One region of the Streptomyces sp. NPDC023481 genome, then DNA from elsewhere that is predicted to be linked to it. Evidence: riboswitches for the same ligand, from Rfam matches in the RefSeq annotation. Region 1 holds a riboswitch; the other holds the start of a gene.
What was found. A riboswitch is a leader RNA that binds a small molecule or an ion and turns the genes downstream of it on or off. The one in region 1 is predicted to bind glycine.
Positions count from the first base shown of each region.

Region 2: it holds a riboswitch for glycine, as region 1 does, so the genes downstream of both, gcvT (glycine cleavage system aminomethyltransferase GcvT) here and gcvP (aminomethyl-transferring glycine dehydrogenase) in region 1, are expected to answer to the same signal.

Region 1 covers NZ_JBVHJE010000018.1:178,366-185,913, forward strand. The annotation lists gene ACZ3ZD_RS30475 (ABC transporter ATP-binding protein) at 1-62, shown strand, start outside; gene ACZ3ZD_RS30480 (TOBE domain-containing protein) at 91-510, shown strand; gene gcvP (aminomethyl-transferring glycine dehydrogenase) at 610-3,495, opposite strand; glycine riboswitch at 3,670-3,764, opposite strand; gene ACZ3ZD_RS30490 (PRC-barrel domain-containing protein) at 3,884-4,255, shown strand; gene ACZ3ZD_RS30495 (DNA polymerase IV) at 4,350-5,867, opposite strand; gene ACZ3ZD_RS30500 (MerR family transcriptional regulator) at 5,936-6,622, opposite strand; gene ACZ3ZD_RS30505 (bifunctional nuclease family protein) at 6,892-7,365, opposite strand; gene ftsR (transcriptional regulator FtsR) at 7,452-7,548, opposite strand, start outside.
Region 2 covers NZ_JBVHJE010000008.1:292,719-300,266, reverse strand. The annotation lists gene glyA (serine hydroxymethyltransferase) at 1-737, opposite strand, end outside; gene gcvH (glycine cleavage system protein GcvH) at 752-1,129, opposite strand; gene gcvT (glycine cleavage system aminomethyltransferase GcvT) at 1,250-2,377, opposite strand; glycine riboswitch at 2,422-2,535, opposite strand; glycine riboswitch at 2,536-2,640, opposite strand; gene ACZ3ZD_RS18750 (AAA family ATPase) at 2,803-3,447, shown strand; gene ACZ3ZD_RS18745 (enhanced serine sensitivity protein SseB) at 3,514-4,305, shown strand; gene ACZ3ZD_RS18740 (enhanced serine sensitivity protein SseB C-terminal domain-containing protein) at 4,478-5,263, shown strand; gene ACZ3ZD_RS18735 (ABC transporter permease) at 5,572-6,570, shown strand; gene ACZ3ZD_RS18730 (ABC transporter substrate-binding protein) at 6,626-7,548, shown strand, end outside.

The DNA of each region.
Region 1 (7,548 bases):
GCCCGGGTGCACCGGTGTGGGCGACGGTCAAGGCGACGCAGACCCACGCGTACCCGGCCTGAGCACATCCGCGCTCTACGGTGGGTGCCCATGACTCTGAGCATCCGCAACCAGCTGCCGGGCACCGTCACCGAGGTACACCTCGGCCAGGTCATGGCCACCGTGAAGATCCGCCTCACCGGCGGTCAGGACCTCACCGCGGCCATCACCCTGGAGTCCGCCCGGGAACTCGCCCTGGCCGAGGGCGCCACGGTCCGCGCCCTGGTGAAGTCCACCGAGGTGTCCCTGGCCACCGCGCCGGTCCAGCACGTCTCCATCCGCAACCAGCTGCCCGGCACCGTCACGCGCGTGTCCTCGGGCGCCGCCATGGCCACCGTGAAGATCGGCATCGAGGGCGGCGAACTGACGTCGGCCATCACCCAGGAGTCCGCCGCCGACCTCGGCCTCACCCCCGGCTCCCCCGTGATCGCCCTGATCAAGTCCACCGAGGTCGCCCTGGCCACGGCCTGACGAGGGCCCGGGGGCCGGCCTGTCATCGGCTTGACGACGGCCTGACACGGTGAAGCCCCCTCCGGACGCGGAGTCCGGACGGGGCCCTTCACCGTTCGCTCAGTCCTCGTAGGCGTCCAGCGGCGGGCAGGAGCACACCAGGTTGCGGTCGCCGAAGGCCTGGTCGATGCGGCGCACCGGCGGCCAGTACTTGTCGGCGGCCGAGACACCGGCCGGGAAGACGGCCTCGTCGCGGCTGTAGGCGTGCGTCCACTCACCGGTGAGCGCGGCGGCGGTGTGCGGGGCGCCCCGCAGCGGGTTGTCCTCTGCGGGCCACTCGCCGGAGCCGACCTTCTCGATCTCCGCGCGGATGGCGATCAGCGCCTCGCAGAAACGGTCCAGCTCGGTGATGTCCTCCGACTCGGTCGGCTCGATCATCAGCGTGCCGGCCACCGGGAAGGACATGGTCGGCGCGTGGAAGCCGTAGTCGATCAGGCGCTTGGCCACGTCGTCCACGCTCACGCCGGTCGCCTTGGTCAGCGGGCGCAGGTCGATGATGCACTCGTGCGCGACCAGGTTGCCGGGGCCGGTGTAGAGGACCGGGTAGTGCGGCTCCAGGCGCTTGGCGATGTAGTTGGCGGAGAGCACGGCCACCTGGGTGGCCCGCTTGAGGCCCTCGCCGCCCATGAGGCGGACGTACGCCCACGAGATCGGCAGGATGCCCGCGCTGCCCCACGGGGCCGCCGAGATGGGGCCGACGCCCGTCTCCGGGCCGGCCTCCGGCTGGAGCGGGTGGTTGGGCAGGTACGGCGCCAGGTGCGAGCGGACCGCGACCGGGCCCACGCCCGGACCGCCGCCGCCGTGCGGGATGCAGAACGTCTTGTGCAGGTTCAGGTGGGAGACGTCACCACCGAAGTGGCCGGGCTTGGCGAGGCCGACCAGGGCGTTGAGGTTGGCGCCGTCGACGTACACCTGACCGCCGGCCTCGTGCACCTGGGCGCAGATGTCGGCGACGTGCTCCTCGAACACGCCGTGCGTCGACGGGTAGGTGATCATCAGCACCGACAGCTCGTCGCGGTACTGCTCGATCTTCGCCCTCAGGTCCTCGACGTCGATCTCGCCGTCCTCGGCGGTCTTCACGACGACGACCTTCATGCCGGCCATCACGGCGCTGGCCGCGTTGGTGCCGTGCGCGGAGGACGGGATGAGGCAGACGGTGCGCTGCTCGTCGCCGTTGGCCCGGTGGTAGCCGCGTACGGCGAGCAGGCCGGCCAGCTCGCCCTGCGAACCGGCGTTGGGCTGGAGCGAGACCTTGTCGTAGCCGGTGACCTCGGCGAGACGCTCTTCCAGCTCGCGGATGAGCGTGAGGTAGCCCTGCGCCTGCTCGGCGGGCGCGAACGGGTGCAGCTGCCCGAACTCGGGCCAGGTGACCGGCTCCATCTCCGTGGTCGCGTTGAGCTTCATGGTGCAGGAGCCCAGCGGGATCATGCCGCGGTCGAGCGCGTAGTCACGGTCGGCCAGCTTGCGCAGGTAGCGCAGCATGGCCGTTTCGGAGCGGTGCTGGTGGAAGACCGGGTGGGTCAGGTAGGCGTCGGTGCGCAGCAGCGCCTCGGGCAGGGTGTCCTCGGCGCTCGCGTCCAGCGCCTCGATGTTCCCCTCGACACCGAAGGCGGCGAAGACGGCCGCCAGCTGGGCCCGGCCGGTGGTCTCGTCGCAGGCGGCCGAGACGTGGTCGGCGTCGACCAGCCGCAGGTTGACCCCGTTGGCCCGCGCGGCGGCGACGACCTCGGCGGCCCTGCCGGGCACACGCGCGGTGACGGTGTCGAAGTAGGCGCCGTGGACGATCTCCACGCCGCCGGCCTTCAGCCCCTCGGCGAGGATCGTGGCGTACCGGTGGGTGCGCCGGGCGATGGTCCTGAGCCCGTCCGGGCCGTGGTAGACGGCGTACATGCCGGCCATCACGGCGAGCAGCACCTGCGCGGTGCAGATGTTGCTGGTGGCCTTCTCGCGGCGGATGTGCTGCTCACGGGTCTGCAGGGCGAGCCGGTAGGCCCTGTTCCCGTCGGCGTCCACGGAGACACCCACCAGCCGCCCGGGCAGGCTGCGGGCGAACTTCTCGTGTACGGCCATGTAGCCGGCGTGGGGTCCGCCGAAGCCCATCGGCACACCGAAGCGCTGGGTGGTGCCGACGGCGATGTCCGCGCCGAGCTCACCCGGCGAGGTGAGCAGGGTGAGCGCCAGCAGGTCGGCGGCGACGGTGACGAGGGCACCCAGCTCGTGGGCCTGGTCGATGACCGGCTTGATGTCGCGTACGGCACCGGAGGCGCCCGGGTACTGGATCAGCACGCCGTTGATCTCGCGCTCGGCGATCTCCGCCGGGATGCCGTCGCCGAGGTCGGCGACGACCACCTCGACGCCGGTCGGCTCGGCACGGGTCTCGATCACGGCGATGGTCTGCGGCAGCGTGTCCGCGTCGACCAGGAACAGGCCCTTCTTGTTCCTGCCCATCCGCCGGGACAGCGCCATGGCCTCGGCCGCGGCCGTGCCCTCGTCCAGCAGGGAGGCGCCGGAGGTGGGCAGACCGGCGAGGTCGGCGACCATGGTCTGGAAGTTCAGCAGGGCCTCGAGTCGCCCCTGGGAGATCTCCGGCTGGTACGGCGTGTAGGCCGTGTACCAGGCCGGGTTCTCCATGACGTTGCGCAGGATGACGGGCGGGGTGAACGTGCCGTAGTAGCCGAGCCCGATCATGGAGCCCAGCACCTGGTTGCGGTCGGCGAGCGAACGCAGCTCGGCGAGCACCTCGGCCTCCGTGCGGGCGCCCGGCAGGTCCAGGGCATCGGCGTTCTTGATCACATCCGGGACCGCGGCGGCGGTCAGCTCGTCGAGCGAGCCGTATCCGACCTGCGCGAGCATCTTGGCCCGCGCCTCCTGGTCGGGCCCGATGTGGCGCTGCTCGAACGGGATGCCGGCTTCGAGCTCGGAGAGCGGAGTGCGATGGACGGTCATTGCGGAGGCCTCCTGGTCTGACGCGACCTTCGAGGGGCACCCCGGTACGGATACCCCGACGGCCTCCCCCTCTGTCATCTCAACCTGAGAGCTTCACCGGCGACCCGCGGGCGCCGGCTTTCACCGTCGGTGAGGGCGGGAGCCGTCGACACCCGCCCTGCTTTCCAGAGTGACCTCGTCCGTGCGGTACGTGGGCCTGAGAGATTCCGGGGAGGATTTGCTCCTTCGGCGCCTCCGAGGTGGTCGGAGGACTCTCCCGCACGGGGTCAGCAGCCGCTGTCAGCCTACCAGCGAGGTCAACGCCGGGGCCTTCGAGTGGCCGCCTCGGTGAATGTGCTCTTTTGTAGTGCTTACGGATGAGTTGCGACCACGTGGAGGGAGAGGGACCGTGCAGACCGACATCGATCCGCGCAACCTGATCGGCCGCAAGGCGTTCGACCGCAATGGCACCAAGATCGGCACCATCGACGAGGTGTACCTGGACGACGCCACCGGCGTACCCGAGTGGGCCGCCATACGAACCGGCCTCTTCTCCCGGGACGCGTTCGTCCCCCTGGAGCCCAGCGAACTCGTCGACGGCTCCCTCCACGTCCCCTTCGACCGCGCCCTGATCAAGGACGCCCCCGACTTCGGCGTGGGCCGCCACCTCTCCCCCGCCCAGGAACTCCAGCTCTACCACCACTACGGCCTCGACGCAGGCCCACCCCCCACGGTCCCGGACCACACCTTCGGCAAACTGGCCGGCCCGGAGAACCCCTGACCCCACCCCGCCCCACGCCTCCCTCTCGACCGGCCCTCCACTCGCCGCCCGGCCTGTACGCCTGGCCTGTACGCCTGGCCCGCGGCGATTCGCCCTACCCCGCGTCCTGCCCCACCCCCTGGACCCGGCCCGCATCCACGGCCCGCTCCCCCTCCGAGTGACCGCCCAGGCGCTCCTCCGAGCCCAGACCCGTGTGCGAACCCCCGGTCCCGCCCAAGGGCTCCTCGGACCGGCTCTCCTGCGGGGCCGGGGGGCGGGGCGGAGCCTGGGGAGGGGGGCGGGTCGGGACCAGCGGCAGCGGCTCGGACTCCTCCAGCGCGGGGTCCGCGACGAAGAACGTCCGCACACGCCCCGGCAGGGACAGCGGCGTCTCGAACCGCACCGTCACCCGGCCCAGCCCACTGCCCTGCACCCACCCCGGCCCGTACTCCGCGTGCCGCACGTCCTGTCCGGCGCGCCAGTGCCGTTCCACCGGCTCGGGCCGCTCCACGACGCCCTCGGCCGCGGGCTCCTCCGGCACCTCCGCCACCTCCCGCGAGGGCATCGCCTGCGCGAACAGGTCCTCCTGCGTGTAGTCGGCGAGCCCGGACACCCCCACCCCGAGCAGCCGCACCCCACCCGTGGTGTCCACGGAGTCCAGCAGCCGCGCGGCCGCCTCCCGGATGACCGCGGGATCGTCCGTCGGCCCCCGGAGCGTCTCGGAGCGGGTCAGCGTGGAGAAGTCGTACCGTCGTACCTTCAGCACGATGGTCCGCCCCGACAGCCCCGCCTCGCGCAGCCGCCGCACGCACCGGTCGGCCAGCCGCTGCACCTCCAGGCCGACCCGCAGCCGGTCGTGGATGTCCACGTCGTAGGTGTCCTCCACCGACACCGACTTCGTCTCCCGCTCGGCCACCACGGGCCGCTCGTCCCGGGCCTGGGCCATCGCGTACAGCGCGTGCCCGTGCGCCTTGCCGAGCAGCCGGACCAGCTCGTCCTCACCGGCCTCGGCCAGCTCCTGCACCGTACTGATCCCGGCCCGGCGCAGATGATCCCCGGTGGCGGGCCCCACCCCCGGCAGGGTCCGCACCGACAGCGGCCCCAGCATCGCCCGCTCGGTGCCCGGCTCTATCAGCACCAGACCGTCCGGCTTGGCCTGCTCGGACGCGATCTTCGCCAGCATTTTCGAGGCGGCGAGTCCCACCGAACCGGTGAGCCCGGTGACCGCCCGGATGTCCTTGCGCAGCGTCTCCCCGGCCCGCCGCGCCGACTCCTCGTCCCAGGCCGCTCCCCCGGCCTCCAGGTCCACGAACGCCTCGTCCAGGCTCAGCGGCTCCACCAGCGGTGACAGCTCCCGCAGCAGCGCCATCACCTGCTCGCTGACCGCTCGGTACAGACCGAAGCGCGGCACCAGATAGGCGGCGTTGGGCGCCAGCCGGCGCGCCTGGGCCATGGGCATCGCCGAGTGGACCCCGAACACACGTGCCTCGTACGACGCGGTGGCCACCACCCCACGCGGTCCGAGCCCGCCCACGACGACCGCCTTCCCGCGCAGGCTCGGCTTGGAAGCCTGCTCCACCGAGGCGAAGAAGGCATCCATGTCGAGATGCAGGATCGTGGGCGCGTTTCTCACATCTCCGATGCTGCACCATGCCACTGACAATGCGGTGGTGCCGGAGCGCCCCGGTGAGGTTCCGGCGGTCAGACCGCCCGGTTGCGGCGCCGCGCCAGCTCGTCCCCGGGGTTGTGCCCGAGGAGCGTCTCGCCGGTGTCGATGCGCTCACCGTGCAGCTGGGAGAGGGCGCTTTCCACGTCACGCCACACCACGCCGACGGCGATCCCGAAGATGCCCTGACCGCCCTGGAGCAGGGCGTGGACCTCGTCCGGCGAGGTGCACTCGTACACCGTGGCACCGTCGCTCATCAGGGTCATCCGCTCCAGGTCACGGAAACCGCGTTCCCTGAGGTGCTGGACGGCCGTACGGATGTTCTGCAGCGACACCCCGGTGTCCAGGAACCGCTTTACGATCTTCAGGACGACGACGTCCCGGAAGCTGTACAGCCGCTGGGTGCCCGACCCGTAGGCGGGCCGCACGCTGGGCTCGACCAGACCGGTACGCGCCCAGTAGTCGAGCTGCCGGTAGGTGATACCGGCCGCCGCGCACGCCGTGGGCCCCCGGTAGCCGATCTGCTGCTCGGACGTCATGGCCGCCACCCCTCCACCGTTCGGCACCGCCGTCGGCAGCTGCGGAGCGTGATCCACCACGCTGCCCGGACGGGGGTGTCCCCCATCTGAGCGAAGTCGCGGGCTCGGGGGCGCGTACGGACCGCTCTCCCCGAAACTGCGTCCGGGGGCACCCCCAGCCGTACCGTCGCCGCTGGTTCTCACGCCGACCTCCGTCCTTGACCTGCCTTCTCGACGGTAGGCAGTCACCAGGGGTGCGTCAACGATCGCCACACTCGGCACGCCGAGTGATAATCACCCTAGGAGTGGTTTCCCGTGTCCCACCGCGGGGAAAGGCTAGCCGAATGCGCTCGCGGCGGGCCGTAGGACGCTCTCACTGGCCGCAGGCAAATGCCGGGGCGACCAGCCGCGCGGCGCCTCCGTCCGCCCCGAGAAACAGGACCCGGCAGGTTCGGCGGACCCGCCCCCGCCGCTCACTGGCTGCTGGTGCCGAAGTCCTCGGGCGAGATCTGGTCGAGGAACTCGCGGAACTTCTCCACCTCGTCCTCCTGCTCGTCCGGAATGGCGATACCCGCGTCGTCCAGCACCGTGTCGCTGCCGTAGATCGGCGTTCCGGTGCGCAAGGCCAGCGCTATGGCATCGGAGGGGCGGGCGCTGACCTCGACCCCGCTGGCGAACACCAGCTCCGCGTAGAAGACCCCTTCCCGCAGATCGGTGATGCGCACCTCGGTCAGCTCCTGGCCGACGGCCTCCAGCACGTCCTTGAACAGGTCGTGGGTCAGCGGGCGCGCGGGGGCCATGCCCTGCTGGGCGAAGGCGATCGCCGTCGCCTCCCCCGGCCCGATCCAGATGGGGAGGTAGCGGTCGCCCCCCACTTCGCGCAGGAGCACGATCGGCTGGTTGGAGGGCATTTCGACCCGGACACCTACGACATCGAGCTCGTTCACACAGCAACCCTAGGCCGTGCCCGGGACGTTTGGGTAGTCGGGCCGGGAACAGGTGCCCGATCCGGCCGTCCCGCGGGCCCGCCGGGTCAGGGCAGCCGCACTCCCAGAGCGGTCTGCACCAGCGCCGCGTGCAGCCTCACCGCGAGGGCCGCCAGCTCCTTCGTACGGGCCTCGGCGTGGGCC
Region 2 (7,548 bases), on a different contig from region 1:
TCCTTGCCGCGCGCGAGGATGATGCCGCCGCGCGGGCCGCCGAGCGTCTTGTGGGTGGTGGAGGTGACCACGTCGGCGTAGGGCACCGGGTTCTGGTGCAGACCGGCCGCGACCAGGCCCGCGAAGTGCGCCATGTCGACCCACAGGTAGGCCTCGACCTCGTCGGCGATCCGGCGGAACTCGGCGAAGTCCAGCTGCCGCGGGTACGCCGACCAGCCGGCGATGATCACCTTCGGGCGGTGCTCCTTGGCGAGCCGCTCCACCTCGGCCATGTCGACCAGGCCGGTACCGGCGTCCACGTGGTAGGCGACCACGTCGAACTGCTTGCCGGAGAAGTTCAGCCGCATCCCGTGGGTCAGGTGGCCGCCGTGCGCGAGGTCCAGGCCGAGGATGGTGTCCCCGGGCTGGGCCAGCGCGAACAGGGCCGCCTGGTTGGCGGATGCGCCGGAGTGGGGCTGCACGTTGGCGTACTCGGCGCCGAACAGCTCCTTGACCCGGTCGATGGCGATCTGCTCGGCGACGTCGACGTGCTCGCAGCCGCCGTAGTAGCGGCGGCCCGGGTAGCCCTCGGCGTACTTGTTGGTCAGGACCGAGCCCTGGGCCTCCATCACCGCGAGCGGCGCGAAGTTCTCGGAGGCGATCATCTCCAGGGTCGACTGCTGGCGGTTCAGCTCGGCGTCGACCGCGGCGGCGATCTCCGGGTCCAGCTCGTGCAGGGACGTGTTCAGGACGGTCATACGGCTACGACTCCTCAGCCGGCGTTCTGGGCGGTGTACTCGTCGGCGGAGAGCAGGTCGCCCGGCTCCTCCGTGACGCGCACCTTGAACAGCCAGCCGCCCTCGAAGGGGGCCGAGTTCACCAGCGACGGGTCGTTGACGACGTCCTCGTTGACCTCGGTGATCTCACCGCTGACGGGCGAGTACAGGTCGGAGACCGACTTGGTCGACTCCAGCTCGCCGCAGGTCTCGCCCGCGGTCACCGTGGAGCCGACCTCGGGGAGCTGGGCGTAGACGACGTCGCCGAGCGCGTTGGCCGCGAACTCGGTGATGCCGACCGTCGACACGCCGTCCTCGGCGGGCGACAGCCACTCGTGCTCCTTGCTGTAGCGCAGCTGCTGGGGGTTGCTCATGGCCTGGATTCTCCTGTACGCGGGGAAGTGCTGATGCAGGGGGGAGTGCTGAGGACGCGCGTGAGCAGCGCCGATGTGCCCGATGTCACGTTCCGCAGGGGCTGTGGGGCTACGACGGTGTCACTTCTGGCGCTTGTAGAACGGCAGCGCCACGACCTGGTACGGCTCGTGGGTGCCCCGGATGTCCACGCCGACGCCCTCGGTGCCCGGCGCCGCGTGTGCCGCGTCGACGTAGGCCATGGCGATCGGCTTGCCCAGGGTGGGGGAGGGGGCGCCGGAGGTGACCTCGCCGATCACCGCGCCGCCGGCCACGACGGCGTATCCGGCGCGCGGCACCCGGCGGCCCTCGGCGACCAGGCCGACCAGCACCCGTGGCGGGTTCTCCTGGGCCCGGGCGGCCGCCTCGGCGAGCGCCTCGCGGCCCACGAAGTCGCCGTCCTTCTCGAACTTCACCACCCGGCCGAGCCCGGCGTCGAAGGGGGTCAGCTCGCGGGTCAGCTCGTGCCCGTACAGCGGCATGCCCGCCTCGAGGCGCAGGGTGTCCCGGCAGGACAGCCCGCACGGGACCAGTCCGGCGCCCTCGCCGGCCTTGGTCAGCGCCTGCCACAGCTCGACGGCGTGCTCCGGCTTCACGAACAGCTCGAAGCCGTCCTCGCCGGTGTAGCCGGTGCGGGCGATCAGCGCGGGGACGCCGGCGACGGTGCCGGGCAGCCCGGCGTAGTACTTCAGGCCGTCCAGGTCGGCGTCGGTGAGCGACTTGAGGATGCCGGGGGACTGCGGGCCCTGCACGGCGAGCAGCGCGTACGCGTCCCGGTCGTCGCGGACCTCGGCGTCGAAACCGGCCGCCCGCTCGGTGAGCGCGTCCAGCACCACCTGGGCGTTGGAGGCGTTGGCCACCACCATGTACTCGGTCTCGGCCAGGCGGTAGACGATCAGGTCGTCCAGGATGCCGCCGTCGGCCTGGCAGATCATGGTGTAGCGGGCGCGGCCGACACCGACGGAGGCGATGTTGCCGACCAGGGCGTGGTTCAGCAGGGCGGCGGCCCCGGTTCCGGTGACGGTGATCTCGCCCATGTGGGAGAGGTCGAACAGTCCGGCCCGGGTGCGCACGGCGAGGTGCTCGTCGCGCTCGGAGCCGTAGCGCAGGGGCATGTCCCAGCCGGCGAAGTCGGTCATCGTCGCACCGAGGGAACGATGCACGGCGTCGAGTGCGGTGTGGCGCAGCTCGGTGGGTTCGGTACTGCTCATCGGTCGGTCGTCTCCCAGGGCAACAGGGATGGGGCGAGGAACGTTCCTCCCCATCTGTCATCGGAACCTGAGAGGTTCGCCACGACCGCCCACAGGGACGATCACGGTTTGCACCTTGGGTGGGGCCACTGGCGCAGCGGCCCGCTTTTCAGATGTGCCTCGCCCGCGCGGTAACGGGGCCTGAGAGATTCAAGGGAGGGACTTGCTCCTTCGGCGCCCCAGCGGCACAGACGTACGGCTGGGAACTCTCCCGCGCGGATTCAAACGGCCGGTATGCAGTTGGCGGCCACATCATTGCACGGCGAGCCGGCTTTTGTAACCGACCTGTGGCACGGCCCGGACCCCTCCATCACCCATGCTCATTACTCTCTCTTTACGCAAGGCGGGAAGGGATATTACCGGGCCGGCAGGGGAGGAAGATCACGGTGAACAGGACCCCGGTGTGCGCAACCGTCACCACCGGCATCGCGGTGCCGAGCCCTCGTCCCGACCCGGCCCCGGTCGTCCGCGACCTGCGCGACCGGGCCGGCCGCAGCCCGCACGCCCTGCTCTTCGGCCCCCGCGACCTGGTGGTGGTCACCGGGCTGCCCGGCAGCGGCAAGTCCACCCTGATGCACCGCGCGGTCACCGGCCACCGCATCGACTCCCAGGACGCCCGTGACCGCTGGGCGGCCCGCCTCCCCGGCCGCCTGCCCTACGCGCTGTACCGCCCCCTGGTCCGCCTCGCCCACTACGCCGCCCTGCGCCGCGCCCTGCGCACCGGCGAGGGAGTCGTCGTGCACGACTGCGGCACCCAGGCGTGGGTGCGCGCCTGGCTGGCCCGCGAGGCCCGGCGCCGGGGCGGCACCCTGCACCTGCTCCTGCTGGATGTCAGCCCCGGCACGGCCCGGCGGGGCCAGCGCGAGCGCGGCCGGGGCGTGTCCCGTTACGCCTTCCGCCGGCACCGGCGTACCATCGCCCGGCTGCTGAGCGCCGTGGAGAAGGGCGAGCTGCCCGCCGGCTGCGGCGCGGCGGTGCTGCTGGACCGGGACGCGGCGGACGTGCTCAGGCGCGTGGGCTTCGCTCGGTGAGGGACTGTCACAGCCACCCGCTAGCCTTCAAGGTCACAGCAGTGGTTCCCAGCAGGCGGTAGGCACATGGACTTCCCGGCGGACCTTCCCGCGGACTTCCCCCCACAGGCGCACCCCCAGCCGCACGGCGGCTGGCCCGGCAACGAGCTGGAGGAGGTGCTGTCGGCGTCCCTGGGCGTCCCCGCGGCGGGCGGCCGGATCATCGAGGTCCTCGGCCGCAGCTTCCTGTGGATACCGCTGCCCAACGGCGGGGGCCCGCACAGCGGCCCGCTGGACCTGCCGACCCTGGACCTCGAGGGGCAGACGTACGTCCCGGTGTTCAGCTCCGAGGAGCAGCTGCGTCAGGCCGCCGGCGCCCACATGTCGTACACCATCGCCCCCGCCGTCGAGTTCGCCCGCGGCCTGCCCCCGCAGGCGGGCATCGCGGTGAACCCGGGCGGTGTGGTCGGGGTCCCGCTGCCCCCCGAGGCCGTGGCCGAGCTGTGCCGGGCCGGCCGCACCCCGCTGGACGGCCCGAACACCGGCGGCCGGGTCCGGCTCTTCGAGCCCGACTGGCAGGACGACCCGGTCGACTTCCTCTCCGCCGCCTCCGCCGAGTTCGCCGACACCGGTGTGGTGCTCACCGCCCGCCGCTGCCTGGCCGCCATCGAGACGGCCGAACCGGTCATGTTCGTCGGTGTCGAACTCACCCGGTGGGAGGGCGACCTGCGCACCCAGCCCCTGGACGCCCTCGGCCGGGCGCTGGGCAGGGTCCCGGTCGGGTGGCCGGTCAACCTGGTCCTCATGGACGTGGCCGACGACCCGGTCTCCGACTGGCTGCGGGCGAACGTCCGGCCCTTCTACGAGTACGGCCACTGAACGGCCGGCCGAGGGGCGCGGGGAACCGCGCGAGAACCCACCGGGAACCCGCGCCCGCGTACGCACACGATGCCCCGGGCTCCGGGGCGCTTAAGCTGTGTCCGAACGCGGGGTAAGAAGCGAAGGGGCGGTAAGACAGGTGAGCGCGAGCCCAAGCGGCAGCGTCGAGCACATGCTGCGCCAGGTCACGCCCGGACGCTACGACGCCTACGAGGCCCTGCTCCGCGCCCTCGCCACCCCCTCCTCCGGTCAGGTCTGGATGCTCCTGTGGCACGGCCAGGCCGGCTCCCCGGACGCCCAGTACGGGAACATGGAGGTCGACGGCTGCCACTACGCCCCCTGCGTCACCTCCGCCCAGGAGCTGTCCGCCAGCGGCTGGAACCGGGCGTACGAGGTCGTCGACGGCCTGGACGTGGCCCGCACCCTCTACCCCGACCACTACGGCCTCTGGCTCAACCCGCACGCCCCGGGCGGTGGCGTCGGCATCCCCTGGCTCGACCTGCGCCGCATCGCCACCGGCCTGGACCGCCAGCCCGCCGGCCCGCTGCGGCTGGCCGAACCCGGCATCGAGATCCCCCAGTTCTACGCCCTGCTGGCGCAGAACGCGCACCGCACCCCCGCGCTCCGCTCGCTGCGCCGCGCCTGGGTGCAGCCCGCGCTCGGGGCGCCGTACCTCGCCATCGGCCTGGACGTGTACGACACCTCGCCGGCCGCGGTGGACTCGGTGCGCGCGATGATGCAGCAGTCCATCGGAGCGGTCCCGGAGGGGCTGCCGGTGTCGACGGTCGCGATGAGCGACGACTACGACCCGGTGGTGATGTGGATGCGGGTCAACGCCCGCCCGTTCTACGACCGCGAGGCCCACGTGCCCGCGCCGCAGCCCCAACTCCACGCGCCGGTCCCGCCGCAGGCCCCGGCCGGCGGGTACGGCTACCCGCCGGTGCACGGCGGCTACTGAGCCGTGACGGACCGCCCGCTTCTGCGCGCGTAGACAACGCCTGGTCGTCCGGAACCGCACCGATATCGGCCTTCTGTCCCAACTGGCACACGTCCGGGAGCCGTTACCCACTGTTCGGATAACGGAATCCCCCGGACTGCATCACGGTTGCGCATACTTTCGCCGTCAGCTCTGGCGGGTGATCACGACCACGCTGAAGACTCCCGACTCAGACATGAGGCCGAGACCTCGTGTCGATGGCAAGTCGACAAAGCCGCAATCCGCGGCAGGCGCAGGCCGGTCACCACCGGCGAGAGGGGTCGCTCACCGTGACCGCACCGATCGAGACCACCGGGGCGGCAGCCGAGGCACAGCCCGAGGCTGTGCTGGCGGGTGCCGGTAAGGGGCAGATCGAGGGTCGTTCCCTGGGCCAGATCGCCTGGACCCGGTTCAAGAAGGACAAGGTGGCCGTCGCGGGCGGTGTCATCGTCATCCTGCTGATCCTCCTCGCGATCCTCTCGCGCCCCCTCCAGGCCGCCCTCGGGCTCGACCCCAACGACTTCCACCAGGACCTGATCAGCCCGGACACCTCGCTGCCCAAGGGCAGTTGGGGTGGCGTGAGCCTCGACCACCCGCTCGGCGTGGACCCGAAGTTCGGCCGGGACATCGCCACCCGCATCCTGGAGGGCTCCTGGGTGTCGCTGGTGGTCGCCTTCGGCGCCACCATCCTGTCCAACGTGATCGGCGCCGTCATGGGCGTCATCGCGGGCTACTACGGCGGGCGCGTCGACTCGGTCATCAGCCGGCTGATGGACACCTTCCTCGCCTTCCCCCTCCTGCTGTTCGCCATCTCCATCTCCGCCACGCTCCAGGGCGGCGCCTTCGGCCTGTCCGGCCTGCCGCTCCACCTGTGCGTGCTGATCTTCGTCATCGGCTTCTTCAACTGGCCCTACCTGGGCCGGATCGTGCGCGGCCAGACCCTCGCCCTGCGCGAGCGCGAGTTCGTCGACGCCTCCCGGGGCATGGGCGCCAAGGCCCCGTACATCCTGTTCCGGGAGCTGATGCCGAACCTGGTCGGCCCGATCATCGTCTACTCGACGCTGCTCATCCCGACCAACATCCTCTTCGAGGCGTCCCTGAGCTTCCTCGGCGTCGGCATCCAGCCCCCGCAGGCGTCCTGGGGCGGCATGCTCCGCGAGGCCGTCGACTTCTACCAGGTCGATCCCATGTTCATGATCGTCCCTGGTGTCGCCATCTTCGTGACCGTCCTGGCCTTCAACCTGCTCGGCGACGGTCTCCGCGATGCTCTCGACCCGCGCAGTCGCTGACGCCTGCCGCAGAGAGCCCGAAAAGTTTCCAACAATGGAGGGGAAAGCGCCCATCATGCGAAGGTCAGCGCTGGCCGCGATCGCGGCCATCGGCTCCGCCAGTCTGCTCGTTGCAGGCTGCAGCAAGGCCGATGACAACAAGAACGAGAACGGGACCAAGTCGGCCGGGGCCAACGCCGCGACCAAGGGCGTCGTCAACGTGTCGGACAAGAAGGGCGGCACGGTCACCTACGAGCTGTCCGACGTCCCGGACTCGCTCGACCCCGGCAACACGTACTACGCGTACATGTACAACCTCAGCCGGCTGTGGGCCCGCCCGCTGATGACCTTCAAGCCCGGCCCCGGCGAGGAGGGCAACACCCTCGTCCCCGACCTCGCGGCGAGCAAGGGCGTCCCGAGCGACGGCGGCAAGACCTGGACGTACAAGCTGCGTTCGGGCCTGAAGTACGACGACGGCACGCCGATCACCTCGAAGGACGTCAAGTACGCCGTCGAGCGCTCCAACTTCGCGCGTGACGTGCTCTCCCTCGGCCCGAACTACTTCCAGCAGTTCCTGGCCGGCGGCGACAAGTACAAGGGCCCGTACAAGGACAAGAGCGACAAGGGCCTGTCCTCCATCCAGACGCCGGACGACCAGACGATCGTCTTCCACCTGAAGCAGGCCTTCCAGGAGTTCGACTACCTGGTCGCCGCCCCGCAGACGGCCCCGGTGCCCAAGGCGAAGGACACCGGCATCGACTACATCAAGCACATCGTCTCCTCCGGCTCGTACAAGTTCCAGAGCTACCAGGAGGGCCAGCAGGCCGTCCTCGTCCGCAACGAGAACTGGGACCCGAAGACGGACCCGCTGCGCAAGCAGCTGCCGGACAAGATCGTCGTCAAGCTGAAGGTCAACCCGGAGACGATCGACAAGGACGTCCAGGCGGGCAACGCGATCGACCTCGGCGGCACGGGTGTCCAGGCCGCCACGCAGGCCCA